DNA from 2 places in the Virgibacillus halodenitrificans genome. Region 1 is predicted to be linked to the other one. Evidence: predicted binding sites of a transcription regulator. Region 1 holds the regulator's gene; the other holds the start of a gene.
What was found. Region 1 encodes CtsR, which represses protease genes until heat stress. Its sites were predicted from a motif close to ATGGTCAATAAAGGTCAAACA; they were not measured.
Positions count from the first base shown of each region.

Region 1 (7,489 bases):
TGATGACAAGAATTATAGTAGCACTTGTGTTATCTGGTCTAATTGGCTTTGAGCGAGAGTTGAAAAATCACTCAGCTGGTTTCCGTACACACATATTAGTAGGAGTTGGAGCATGTCTAATGATGCTTCTATCCCTCTATGGTTTTGAGGAATGGATTAATAAATATGAAAATATAAGGTTCGACCCTGCAAGGATCCCATCATATGTAATTAGTGGAATCGGATTTTTAGGAGCAGGTACCATCATTGTTTACGGAGGTACCATTCGAGGGTTAACGACTGCGGCCTCTATATGGACCGTTGCCGGACTTGGTTTGGTAGTTGGTGCTGGAATGTATGCGCCAGCCATATTTACTACTTTTGTAATCTTGCTGAGTCTTATATTTTTAAATAATCTCGAGAAGCTTTTCACAAAAGGAAGTAAAACTTCATTAATTGAAATTGTAGCTCACCCTCAGTTAGAAATTGGTCAGGTAGTTTCCATTTTTGAAAGCGTCAATTTGCAAATTAAAAAAGTGGAAATTATTAAATTGGAAAGTAATATGATAAATATTTTTATTAGAATTGAACCGAATAAGCAGACAGATCCTGTTCTGGTGTTTGATCGTATTGCATCAATTGATGAGGTGAAGAGTGTGAATGAATTAAAGTAGCACTCTTTTCACTTCTTTTTTCCCTCTTGTAAAAAAGAAAACGTTTGCTTTGTGATCTACAGGTTTTGTTTCCCCCGTTTTTGTCAAAGATTAATAGTGAACATACTATTTGCATCTTTGTTTGATTATCGTATAATATAGGTAATGTCAAAGATAGTCAAAGTCAAAACATATGTGATAAGGGGGTGGGCATATGAGTAATATTTCCGATATTATTGAACAGCATTTAAAGAAAATCTTGCAAGCTAAAGGTCAAGATGTAATTGAAATAAAAAGAAGTGAGGTTGCAGATCAGTTTCAATGTGTCCCCTCGCAAATAAATTATGTGATTAACACAAGGTTTACTGTGGAAAAGGGTTATATAGTAGAGAGTAAACGTGGAGGCGGTGGCTATATCCGTATTATGCGGGTGAAGCACCAAGACAAATCAGAATTAATTGATGAAATTATTGAAATGATTAATCCAACTGTTACACAGCAGGCTGCTGTAGATGTGCTTGAACGTCTTTTAGAGGAAGATTTGATTACTACTCGGGAGGCAAAGCTCATTCTAAGTGCAATTGGACGAAATACATTGGCCTTTCAGCTGCCGTTAAGAGATGAAGTACGTGCTCGATTACTAACAGCAATGCTATCAACTTTAAAATATTTAAATGAGTAAGGAGGTATCTGTGGTGGAATGTCAGGAATGTCATGAAAGACCTGCAACACTTCATTTTACTCAGGTAATCAATGGAAATAAAACAGAAGTGCATGTGTGTGAAGTGTGTGCCAAGGAAAAAGGTTATATGTCGTATCCAGAGGATGGTTACTCCTTGCACAATCTGCTTTCAGGGTTATTTAACTTTGATTCCTTGAAACAAGAATCCAACAGTGAAGGTATATTTAACCAAGTTAAAGAATTACAATGCCCCAAGTGTGAAATGAGTTATTCGCAATTTAAGCGTGTAGGTAAATTTGGGTGTGCAGTTTGTTATGAAACATTTGCTGATCGATTGGACCCAATATTTAAACGCGTACATGCAGGAAACACACAACATCATGGAAAGATTCCTAAACGCCAGGGCGGAGACCTTCATAAAAAGAAACAAATTAGTAACTACAAAACTCAGTTAAGGCATTTAATTGAAAGTGAAGCCTTTGAAGATGCGGCAAAAATAAGAGATAAAATTAAAGCACTTGAAAATGACACGGGTAACTCGGAAGCAGGTGATAACTCATGACATTGCAAAATTTTATGAATGAAGCAATTAGTCCATGGATGCGAGAAGAGGGACCAGACAATGACATTGTGCTAAGTAGTCGTATTCGTTTAGCTCGTAACTTTGCGAATACAACTTACCCCATTTTAGCTGACCCAAACCAGTTGGAAGAGATCCGGGACTTCTTTAAGGATAATTATGAAAAAAAATCTTTCCAGGAATATAAAGATTTTTCGTTTTTACCAATCCAGAATTTATCAGCAGTAGAGCGTCAGGTTTTAGTTGAGAAACATTTAATAAGTCCTCATTTAGTCAAGCATGCGGATACTGCAGCTGCGCTGATTTCAGAAAACGAGCAGGTATCTGTCATGATTAACGAAGAGGATCATATTCGAATTCAGTTTTATTTACCTGGGTTTCAGTTAAATAAAGCATTAGAAAAATCCTTTGAATTTGATGATTGGCTTGAAGAAAAAATTAACTATGCATTTGATGAAACAAGAGGTTATTTGACCAGTTGTCCAACAAATGTTGGAACAGGAATGCGCGCTTCTGTAATGATGCATTTGCCTGCTTTAACACTTACCAAGCAGATTAACAGAATGATTCCTGCTATTAACCAATTAGGCCTTGTGGTAAGGGGGATCTATGGTGAGGGTAGTGAAGCTGTAGGAAATATTTATCAGATCTCCAATCAAATTACACTTGGGAAATCAGAAGGGGATATTGTTGAAGACTTACAAAGTGTTGTTGAACAACTCATTGATCATGAACGAAAAGCACGGAAGCAAATTATGGAACAATCGAGTAAAAGACTTGAGGACCGTATTTATCGTTCCTATGGTGTTTTAGAATATAGTCGGATAATAGAATCTAAGGAAGCAGCAAAATGTCTTTCCGATGTTCGATTAGGTATAGATATGGGTATTATTACTAATGTGTCTAAAAACATTTTAAATGAATTAATGATATTAACACAGCCTGGATTTTTACAACAATATGCTAGTAAGACGTTAAACCCTGATGAACGTGACATTTTAAGAGCCTCACTTATACGGGAACGATTACAGTTGGAAAAATAGATAGGAGGAATAGTTATATGATGTTTGGACGTTTTACTGAACGAGCTCAAAAAGTATTAGCTTTATCACAGGAAGAAGCTGTCAGGCTTCACCACAATAATATAGGAACAGAGCATATCCTTTTAGGGCTTGTAAGAGAAGGGGATGGCATTGCTGCAAAGGCGCTTCAATCTTTGGGGCTGGAAGTGTCACAGATTCAAGAAGAAGTGGAAAAATTAATTGGTGTTGGCAAACAGCCAATGCAATCCATTCACTATACACCGAGAGCAAAAAAGGTAGTAGAACTATCTCAGGATGAAGCAAGAAAGTTGGGGCATTCTTATGTTGGCACAGAGCATATTCTCTTAGGATTAATTCGTGAGGGAGAAGGCGTTGCTGCCAGAGTGCTAAACAATTTGGGTGTAAGCTTGAATAAAGCGAGACAGCAGGTGCTACAGTTATTAGGAAGTAATGAGTCTCAAGCAGGAAGACAGGGACGTGGCCAGCAGTCTAATGCCAGTACGCCTACATTAGATTCTTTGGCTAGAGACTTAACAGAAAGCGCCAAGGAAGGCAAAATTGATCCTGTAATTGGACGTAGCAAAGAGATCGAGAGAGTCATTCAAGTACTAAGCCGCCGTACGAAAAATAATCCTGTATTAATTGGAGAACCTGGAGTGGGTAAAACTGCTGTTGCGGAAGGTTTGGCACATCAGGTAATTAATAACGAGGTTCCAGAAACGTTAAGAGATAAACGTGTAATGACATTGGATATGGGAACTGTAGTTGCAGGCACCAAATACCGTGGGGAATTTGAAGATCGTTTGAAAAAAGTAATGGAAGAAATTCGCCAGGCCGGGAATGTTATTCTATTTATTGATGAGCTGCATACATTAATTGGAGCAGGAGGCGCTGAAGGAGCTATTGATGCATCAAATATATTAAAACCTTCACTTGCCCGTGGTGAGTTGCAGTGTATAGGTGCAACTACGATGGATGAATATCGGAAATATATTGAAAAGGACGCTGCGTTGGAGCGTAGATTTCAGCCAATTCAAGTTGATGAACCAACATTGGAGGAAACTGTACAAATACTTAATGGATTGCGTGACAGATATGAAGCCCACCATCGGGTTACTATTACCGATGAAGCAATTGAAGCTGCTGCAAGTCTATCGGACCGTTATATAACAGATCGTTTTTTACCAGATAAAGCAATTGATCTTATTGATGAGGCTGGCTCAAAAGTACGTTTACGTTCTTATACCATTCCACCTAATTTAAAAGAACTTGAGAAAAAGCTAGAGGAAGTTCGCAAAGAAAAGGATGCAGCTGTACAAAGCCAAGAATTTGAAAAAGCTGCTTCTTTACGCGATTCCGAGCAACGACTTCGTGAAGAACTAGAAGATACTAAAAACAAATGGAAAGAAAAACAAGGCCAGACAGACACGGAAGTAACGATGGAGGATATCGCAAGTGTTGTATCCATCTGGACAGGTGTACCGGTTGCTAAACTTACAAAGGATGAAAGTAATCGTCTTCTAAATCTGGAAGAAACATTGCATAGCCGTGTTATTGGTCAGGAAGAGGCAGTTAATGCGGTGTCTAAGGCAATTCGAAGAGCCCGTGCAGGATTAAAAGATCCTAAGCGACCAATCGGTTCATTTATTTTCCTAGGACCTACTGGTGTTGGTAAAACAGAACTTGCGAGAGCATTGGCCGAAGCAATGTTTGCAGATGAGGACGCCATGATCCGCATCGATATGTCTGAGTACATGGAAAAACATTCTACCTCCAGACTAGTCGGGTCACCTCCAGGTTATGTTGGATATGAGGAAGGTGGACAGCTTACAGAAAAGGTGCGCAGAAAGCCTTATTCAGTGGTTCTTCTTGATGAAGTAGAGAAGGCACATCCTGAAGTGTTTAATATACTATTACAAGTATTGGAAGACGGGCGTCTGACAGATTCAAAGGGACGACTAGTGGATTTCCGTAATACGGTTCTTATCATGACCTCAAACGTCGGAGCAAGTGAGTTGAAGCGTAACAAATATGTTGGTTTTAACTTAGGAGAAGAAAATCAGGATTATAAAGATATGAAGGCAAAGGTTACGGAAGAAATGAAAAAGGCTTTTCGCCCTGAATTTCTAAACCGTATTGATGAAATGATTGTCTTCCATTCTCTTGAGAAAAAACATATGAAAGATATTGTAACGCTTATGGTTAAACAATTACAAGATCGGTTAAAGGAACAGGATATCGAGCTTTCTTTAACAGATAAAACCATTGAGAAAATTGCCAATGAAGGATTTGATCCAGAGTATGGCGCACGTCCGTTACGCAGATCAATTCAGAAGAACATTGAAGATTTATTATCTGAAGAACTATTAAAAGAGAACATTGCTATTGGACAGAAAGTGAAAATAGGCTTAAATAACAAAGGTGAATATACTATACTATCCTAAACCTAGGATATGGACTATAGTTGTAAAAAGGCTAGAGGTATTATACTTCTAGCTTTTTTACTCATTAAATAGGTTTTATTTTGGGGCTATAAAATATATGTTAGGGTTATGCAATAATTCGTAAGACGGATAAACTCCGAATTAACTATTGTTGTTTAGAGTAAGAAAAACAACTTTTTTGATGGAAAGCTCAGTGAAATATTTGAGGAGGAATGCCCCATTGATTTCCGTAGCGGTGTTATTTAGCTAGTTTGTGTTAACTGGAAAATAAGCTTTCTCTAGTTCGTACTTTCCCCCTACTATAAATGTACAAGGTAACGTTTGTGCCTGGACATTTACGATTGGACCTGATTTTTAAAGTAAAGCATGAAAAGTAATGATAATCTGAATGAGTGAAGATAAACAGTATTAAATGTGGCAGCGGTATGGAATTTTTTTTATAAATTGATAGATTGCTGTAACTTTATGGTTATATTTTTCGTATACAATAGATAGTGAAGGAGTAGAGTCTGTTGGCAAAAAGAAAAACAAAGTATGTATGTCAAGAATGTGGTTATGAATCAGCTAAATGGATGGGGAAATGTCCGGGATGTAACAACTGGAATACGTTGGTGGAAGAAGTTGCAGCAACTGGCGGGCGAGGTAACCATACATTCAATGTTGGTGGAAAACCTGCAGGGAAACCAGAAAGTATTACTTCCATTGAATCACAAAAGGAACCGAGAATTACTACGACCATGAAGGAATTTAACCGGGTGCTTGGGGGCGGAATTGTTCTGGGCTCTCTTGTATTAATTGGTGGGGACCCTGGGATTGGGAAATCTACCTTGCTACTTCAGATTTCTTCCCAATTGGCAGAGAAGCAATTACCAGTTCTTTATATATCGGGCGAGGAATCTACAAGACAAACAAAGCTACGTGCCGATCGGTTAGGAATTAAGGCTGATCAGCTATATGTCCTTGCTGAAACGAACTTATTTGATATCGCTAAGCAGATTGAAGAAGTAAAGCCTTCTCTAGTTGTTGTCGATTCGATCCAAACAGTTTATCGAGAAGAGGTAACAAGCGCGCCAGGAAGTGTTTCACAAGTTCGAGAATCTACAAGTGAATTGATGAAAATAGCGAAAACAAACGGAATACCAATTTTTATTGTCGGTCATGTTACAAAGGAGGGCGCAATTGCTGGCCCGCGCTTATTGGAACATATGGTGGATGCAGTCCTATATTTTGAAGGAGAGCGGCACCATACCTACCGTATCCTGAGGGGAGTAAAGAATCGTTTCGGAAGTACAAACGAAATGGGAATTTTTGAAATGAAAGAGGAAGGTCTTCGTGAAGTAATGAATCCTTCTGAAATTTTTCTGGAGGAAAGATCTCAAGGAGCTGCTGGCTCTACCGTTGTAGCTTCTATGGAAGGAACGAGACCTGTGTTGGTAGAAATTCAGGCTTTAATTTCTCCTTCCGCGTTTGGTAATCCAAGAAGGATGGCTACTGGCATTGATAATAATCGCGTCCCTTTATTAATGGCTGTACTGGAAAAAAGAGTAGGGCTTATGCTGCAAAATCAGGATGCATATATAAAAGTAGCTGGCGGAGTTAAATTAGATGAGCCGGCTATTGACTTGGCAGTAGCAGTGAGTATTGCTTCAAGCTTTAGGGATCAACCTACGAATCCTGAAGATATATTCGTTGGTGAAGTAGGATTAACAGGTGAAATAAGAAGAGTATCCCGAATTGAACAACGTGTTCAAGAAGCTGCAAAACTAGGATTTAAACGTGTGATATGCCCAAAGAATAATCTTGAAGGCTGGACGATACCGAAGAATATTGAAGTAGTTGGTGTTAGTACGGTGCAGGAAGCACTGGATATAGGTGTGAGCAGATAGCATTTCTATTGATATGAATATTCAGATGTGATAGAATATAAGATTTTATTTATTGAGCATGTTGCCCATGTATGCTATGATGAAACAAATTATAAAAGAAGCTGCATGTTGTTAGGTAAGACTTTTTCTTGCGTTGAGAATTATTATTTTTTACGGGAAAATGCAATAGGTTTCATAATTGTTTCTTTCGTAGGATTATTTTTTACTGAAAAAGGTAATAAT
Region 1 covers NZ_CP017962.1:113,041-120,529, forward strand. Annotated here, with positions in the region: gene BME96_RS00575 (MgtC/SapB family protein) at 1-653, shown strand, start outside; gene BME96_RS00580 (CtsR family transcriptional regulator) at 847-1,314, shown strand; gene BME96_RS00585 (protein-arginine kinase activator protein McsA) at 1,328-1,876, shown strand; gene BME96_RS00590 (protein-arginine kinase McsB) at 1,873-2,937, shown strand; gene clpC (ATP-dependent protease ATP-binding subunit ClpC) at 2,955-5,381, shown strand; gene radA (DNA repair protein RadA) at 5,894-7,267, shown strand.

Region 2 (7,489 bases), 1.4 Mb from region 1:
GAGGCGATGATAGACATTAAGCTCCAGTTTCTTTGCCGCAATGTCCGTCATGAAGACGATGATAGACATTAAGCTCCAGTTTCTTTGCCGCAATGTCCGTCATGAAGACGATGATAGACATTAAGCTCCAGTTTCTTTGCCGCAATGTCCGTCATGAAGACGATGATAGACATTAAGTGCCGGTTTCTTTGTCACAATGTCCGTCATAGAGGCGATGATAGACATTAAGCTCCAGTTTCTTTGCCGCAATGTCCGTCATAGAGGCGTTAATAGACATTGAGCTACCTTTTCATCCCCCTAATGTCTTTCAACATATTGATAGCCTACAATAAGCGACTCTTTTATAAGGGTTCTCAGTCAAATGTGGTGGTGTGATTTTCACTCCACCATCTCTTTTATTAAAAAGCCTTTGCTTAAATAGCTGCGTACGTATATTGGTTGCCGTTTCTATTGTGTCAAAACCCTTCTAACCTCTTGTCGCCACAGTATTTTCTTTTTTAATCGATTAAAATTTTTAATTCCATACGACATTCGTTTTGCCACTTTAATTGTATTATTTACGCCTTCAATATATCCATTATTAAAAGGATACATAAAGGAATGCAAGATCTCTTGCTTCCACCGCTCAAATGTTTTTCTTACTCTATGAAAAGACTCAATATTAGAATCCTTCATCGCCATTAAACATCCTTCTAGACCCTGTGTAGCGGTCTTTTCGTTACTCTCTTTAAACCACTGATCAAGTTTGTTTTTTAGGTTGTATGCCTCTTCTAATCGAGGATCAACCTGGAGTAACTGATTTACTTTCTCTCGCTCTTCTTCTGATAATTTATAGGTTGATTTCCAAAGTAAATTTTTACTTTTTTTCATATATATCCGGTCTTTTTTCTCTAAGTCTCTTTGCACTTCTCGACGTACTTCATCTAGCGCCCAATATACTTGCCGCATAAAATGAAATCGATCAGCGATGATCAGTGGGTTACCAAGCGCCTTCCGTATTGCTTGTTAAAAGACTTAGAAAGGTCCATGACGACAATCTCTACGTTACTTGTATCACAGGTCTGAAGATAAGCTTTAATTGTATCTACCTTCCGATCAGGTAAGACATCCACAATCTCTTTATTTTCTACATCCGCAATGACCGTTTGAAACCTTTCACCGCCCGCATCCCCTTTAAATTCATCAATAGCTAACGCACGTGGCAGGACTTTCCTTGTTTTTATTTCTTTTCGATCATAAATACGAAGTAACCGTTGCGAACTCATCCCAGTTAACTGGGCAGCTGTAGTAAATGAGCCCACAGCTGTATACGTTAACGCTGTCGTTTGTATAGAACGGGTGCAACGTTGGTATCGTTCCACCATCTGAAGCTTTTCATAAAACGTATGATTACACGCCTTACATAAGTAGCGTCTCTTTTTCAAAGAAATACTAACTGGTTTATTGGAAACAATGGGCCCCTGAATCGTTTGGGTACGATAGCCGTGGATACTTTTTGTCCTATTGCCACAAAACGGGCACTTCTGCTTCTTTACTTTTGTATATAGCTCTACAAAAAACTTAGCTGAGTCACTAGAAACTTCCCATACATCTACATGTTTGTCTTCAATACCTAACATTTCTATGATAAAATGGTTTTGCACTCTTTCCCTCTCCTTTTCCTTTTGTGTCGCAACTTTAGGTTAACAAAAGAGAGGGGAATGAGTGTATTTTTTTGTTTCTTACGGAAACACTGATCCTCCAAAGGAGACCACCACATTTAGTATAGAGCCTTTATAAGTAATGATACACAAAAGTACGTAAACAAAAAAATCAGGCTTATCCTTAAACTTAAGGGGCCTGATTTTATTTAGCGCGCCCAGAGGGATTCGAACCCCCGACACTTGGTACCGGAAACCAAAGCTCTATCCAACTGAGCTATGGGCGCATAGGACTATATTTATTTGACACAATGGATATTATAACGCTTCCTGGATTGTTATACAAGTGTTTTAACAAAAAAGATGTTTATTTTATATTTATCTGGGAAAGCTTGAAAGTAGTTTTAAGGAGAAAAATGTAGAGCGTTTTTGTTTGACCTTCACTGACCTATTGGTTATGATAAACATAGAACGTATTGATAAAGGAGGAAATAAATTTATGAACCTAATTCCTACAGTTATTGAACAAACAAACCGCGGGGAACGCGCATATGACATTTATTCACGCTTATTGAAAGATCGTATTATCATGCTTGGAAGTGCCATTGATGATAACGTGGCTAACTCCATTGTTGCCCAATTACTTTTCTTGGAAGCAGAAGATCCAGATAAGGACATCTCCTTATATATCAACTCTCCAGGTGGTTCTATCACAGCTGGTATGGCAATTTTTGATACTATGCAATTTATTAAACCAAATGTTTCTACCATCTGTACAGGTATGGCTGCATCCATGGGTGCCTTTTTACTTGCTGCTGGCGAGAAGGGTAAACGCTATGCATTACCAAATAGTGAAGTTATGATTCACCAGCCTTTAGGTGGAACTCAAGGACAAGCAACAGATATCGAGATCCATGCTAAACGCATTATTCAGATGCGCGAAAAAATTAATGAGATTTTATCAGAACGCACTGGCCAGCCAATTGAAGTAATTGAACGGGACACAGATCGCGATAACTTCATGACAGCTGAAAAATCAGTTGATTATGGTCTGATTGACAAAATTTTAACAAGAAATACCGATAAATAAAAAATTACTGCCACCGGGAGGCCAAATCCCTGGTGGCAGTTTTTTATATATTTGAAACAAATGAGCTTAAATGATGTATTGCCTCTTCTTCATCAATACCGTCTGCAATCAATGTAATGTTTTCCCCATTTGTAATCGCCAGACTCATTAAACCCATAATACTCTTTGCATTCACTTTTTTCCCATCTTTCTCAAGAAACAGATTCGCCGAATAACGGTTTGCTTCTTGTACAAACTGTGCTGCTGGTCTTGCTTGTAAACCTGTTTCCAATTCAACATTGACGGATTTTTCCACCAAAATACTCATCCTCCCCATTTTTCACGTAAGCGCTATCACAGTATATTATTAGATAATCGGCAGTAGAGCTATATCTTCTGCCGACCTAATCGCCAAATATCATTCTTCTATAAATTATCCGTATTATATCATGAATGGTAAACAAAATAAACACAATTTCACTTTTACATTATTGCTTCCCCGCGCTTAATCTTTTCCGCAAATTCATCTATTTTTTTTAGTCTATGGTTTACACCTGATTTTGAAATTTTACCACTTGAGACTAACTCTCCCAGCTCTTTCAGAGATACATCTTGATGCTGGACACGTAGAACAGCAATTTCCCGGAGTTTTTCTGGTAATTGATCAAGCCCAACCGTTTTATCAATTAGGTTGATATTCTCAATTTGTCGAAACGCTGCACCAATTGTTTTATTTAAATTTGCAGTTTCACAATTCACTAATCTATTCACTGAATTTCTCATGTCACGAACAATCCGAACATCCTCAAATTTAAACAATGCATTATGTGCACCAATAATACTTAAAAACTCGGTGATTTTTTCGGCTTCTTTCATATACACAATAAACCCATTCTTTCTCTCCAGCTTACGTGCATGTAACCCAAAACCGTTTAGCAAATCACATAATGCGTCATTATGTTCCTGGTAGTAATTTGCTATTTCTAAGTGATAGGAAGAGGTTTCAGGGTTATTAATCGAGCCACCTGCAAGAAACACTCCTCGTAAGTATGCACGTCTGCAACATGGCTCTTTCAAATACTTTGGTGATATGGTACGGATAAATGTGTGAGTGCCTTGCAAAATGTCTAAATCAGCTAATAAACTACTTACATCTTCCTTTAATCTCACAATATATACATTATTTTTTTTTAGCTTCATTTTTTTTCGAACAAGTAACTCTACTGGAATCGTATAAATCGACTTAATCAAAGAATATATTCTTCTCGCAATTGCGGCATTTTCTGTTTGTATGTCCAGAACGTAACGTTGTTTGGATAAAGAAATTGCTCCGTTCATGCGGATTAAAGCTGAGAGCTCTGCATGCCTGCAGCATTCCTCCACTTCAATTGCTGTTAACTCTTTTTTTATTTCTGATGCAAAAGACATAAGATCCCCCCTTAACAAATCCTGTATTTTATTTATCTATAATGGAATACAGGAGTTTAGCGACTTTATCATTATCATGCCGCAAAGTTGATTGGGAATGATCAATAATATCCCCTTCAATAATTTGCAAACCCATTTCCAATAATCGTTCTATATCATATACAACCGGTTCTGCATTTTCCTCCGCATATACTGCCCGGACCGCTTTCTTTATCGGCTCATTATGTACCACAATAGAATCGATAGTGCCTTTGCCAATATGGTCAAAAATTGCCTGTACATGATCAGATGCCGTATATCCGGTAGTCTCTCCAGCTTGGGTCATAACATTACATACATACACTACTTTTGCTTTTGCATGTTGTATAGCATCAGCCACACCCGGCATAATAATTGTAGGCATAATACTTGTATACAAGCTCCCGGGCGCTATTACAATTAAATCAGCCCTTTCCAACGCACGAATAGCATTAGGTAAAGGTTCTACAGGTTGAGGGCTAAGAAACACCCTTTCAATATGTTTATTAGACAATGGTATATTTGATTCACCCGATATGACAGTCCCGTCTGTCATCCTTGCATGTAAAGACATATTGTCATTAGATATTGGGTATATTTTACCTTTTACATTTAATACTCTGGAGATTTCTTTAATCCCTTTATTAAAATTTCCAGTTATTGTTGCCATTGCCGCAAGCAATAAATTACCAAGCGAATGACCTGATAAGCCATTCCCTACATTAAAACGGTGTTGGAATAATTCCAGTAACATCGGTTCAGCGTCAGACAAGGCAGCAATGACATTACGAATATCACCTGGAGCCGGGATTGCCATCTCATTTCTTATTCTCCCTGTACTTCCACCATCATCAGCCACAGTAACAAGTGAGGTCAGTTGAATGGGCAGATTTTTCAAACCTCTGAGTAGTACAGGCATGCCTGTACCTCCCCCAACTACGACTACTTGAGGCTGCTTATTTTCTGTCATATTAACGTCCCTTTCTTTTGTCAATGTCACGGTGACTGACATGCGTAATATAATTTGATGAGAGCTCTTTGGCAAAAAACTCAGTAAGCGCTACTGAACGATGTTGTCCACCAGTACATCCTATTGCTACAACTAGTTGGGATTTACCCTCTTTTTTATATTGTGGGAGCATGAATTGTAACAGATCTAAAACCTTCTCTTTGAATTTCTGTGTATCCGACCATTTAAATACATAAGATGATACATCTTTATCCAACCCAGTTAGTGGTCGCATTTGCTCAACATAATGTGGGTTCGGGAGGAATCGAACATCAAAAACTAAATCAGCATCAATAGGCAATCCATATTTAAAACCAAATGAAACGCAATGGACTGAGAAGGTTTCTTGCTTTTCCTCCGTATAATTTTCTAAAATTATTTCTCTTAATTCTTTTGGCTTCAAATTTGTTGTATCTATAATACGTTGTGCTCTCCCTCTTAGCTCATCAAGCATTTTCCGTTCCTGTTTAATTCCATTTAAAGGAAGGCCTTCTACTGCCAAAGGGTGAGCCCTTCGTGTTTCCTTGTATCTACTTACCAGTTTCTCATTTTTTGCATCAAGAAATAGAATTTGCTCCTCTAACCAATCTTCCTTCGCAAGGCCATCCAATGCTTCAAAGAGAGAGTCAAAAAACTCACGGCCCCGTAAATCCATTACCAGAGCAACTTTTCTTATATTATTAGTTGAGTCCTTCATTAACTCCAAAAATTTAGGTAAAAGCGTTGGAGGCAAATTGTCCACGCAATAATAACCCAAATCCTCAAAACTTTGAACAGCAACTGTCTTTCCCGCACCGGACATTCCAGTAATAATAACTAATTTAGTTTCTTGTTCTCCGTTTCTCATCTATATCTCCCCTTTAGATATGTTGCACTTAATTAACTATGGGATCCAACCGTAAATTAATCAGTTCATAATCCTCTGTATAGGAAAACGAACCATATAACATGGAGGACGAATTTAAAACATGTTGAAAGATTTTACGATCTCCTTCTGCCATAGGCAGATATTTTACTTTTTCTGTAGGAACCCATTCCAATTCACCTTCTCTACAGAATTCTATTAAGTTTCCTTCATATTTCTCACATACAAAAGTAAACATCATCCATTCCTGGATCACTTCTTTACCTTTATGAATAGTAAATGTGAAACTTCCCATTAATTCAGGATCTATAAGAGTAAGTGCAGTCTCTTCTTGATACTCACGGATAACAGATTCTTTGATTGACTCACCAAGCTCCATTTTCCCACCAGGTATGGCGTACCAGCCGCGTCTCGGCTTTTTCATTAATAATATATGGTTATTTTTTATTAATATACAGTTCGTTACACGTTGCATTTCATTCACCTCAAACCTTCTGGAGGACTTTAATACGCTACTACCATTATACTAGGAAAAATAAAATCAACAAGAACTAGTTACTTCCCAACATATAACAACACATACCTTTCCGCATTTAAGTGGAAAAAATCATCTAAAGTTTTTCATAAAATTATACGATTTGAGCTGAGTTATTTACGGTAAAGTCGACCAAAACGACATGTTCAGACAAGTCTTCTGCACAAAAAAAGACACAGGTGACTAACACCTGTGCAAGAAACTAATTTATCTATTAAAAGGGGGTCAATTAGTTATTTATATTGTACCCCATAAATATTGCGAGCGTATTACAGCAGCGTTAAAAACCAATTACGATTACGTAAAGCCTTTATTTAGCGCTTGCCTTTAATTCTTCTGAAAGGTCCTCAACATATTTTATAGCACTCTCAGCTGCAATACTACCATCGCCAGTTGCTGTCACAATTTGTCGAAGCGTTTTTTCACGAATATCTCCTGCTGCAAATATTCCTGGAATCGATGTAGACATATGTTCATCTGTAGGAATATATCCTTCATCGTTTGTGATATTTAAAGATTTAAACGGTTCGCTTAATGGGACCATACCGATATAGATAAATGTTCCATCAATAGCGTGATCATACACTTCACCGGTCTTATTATTTTTTAGGGTAGCACTACCAACTTTTCCGTCTTTCTCGTTGATTTGCTCAACCACAGTATCCCAGATGAAATCCATTTTATCGTTATCAAAGGCACGATCTTGCAGGATTTTTTGTGCGCGTAATTCGTCACGGCGGTGAACTACTGTTACCTTTTCAGCAAACCTTGTCAAATAAATACCTTCTTCTACGGCAGAGTCACCTCCACCAATTACGATTAAATTTTTATTTTTAAAGAAGGCTCCGTCACATACAGCACAATAGGAAACCCCTCTACCACTTAACTCCTCTTCACCAGGTATTCCTAATTTTTTATATTGGGC
Region 2 covers NZ_CP017962.1:2,572,682-2,580,170, forward strand. Annotated here, with positions in the region: partial or broken gene BME96_RS20190 (ISL3 family transposase) at 448-1,643, opposite strand; tRNA gene BME96_RS13390 (tRNA-Arg) at 1,854-1,927, opposite strand; gene clpP (ATP-dependent Clp endopeptidase proteolytic subunit ClpP) at 2,140-2,730, shown strand; gene BME96_RS13400 (HPr family phosphocarrier protein) at 2,774-3,028, opposite strand; gene whiA (DNA-binding protein WhiA) at 3,193-4,137, opposite strand; gene BME96_RS13410 (gluconeogenesis factor YvcK family protein) at 4,166-5,125, opposite strand; gene rapZ (RNase adapter RapZ) at 5,127-6,011, opposite strand; gene BME96_RS13420 (NUDIX hydrolase) at 6,040-6,504, opposite strand; gene trxB (thioredoxin-disulfide reductase) at 6,875-7,489, opposite strand, start outside.
Region 2: a site for CtsR is predicted at 2,071-2,091, ahead of clpP (ATP-dependent Clp endopeptidase proteolytic subunit ClpP). Genes of this name have one in related genera too.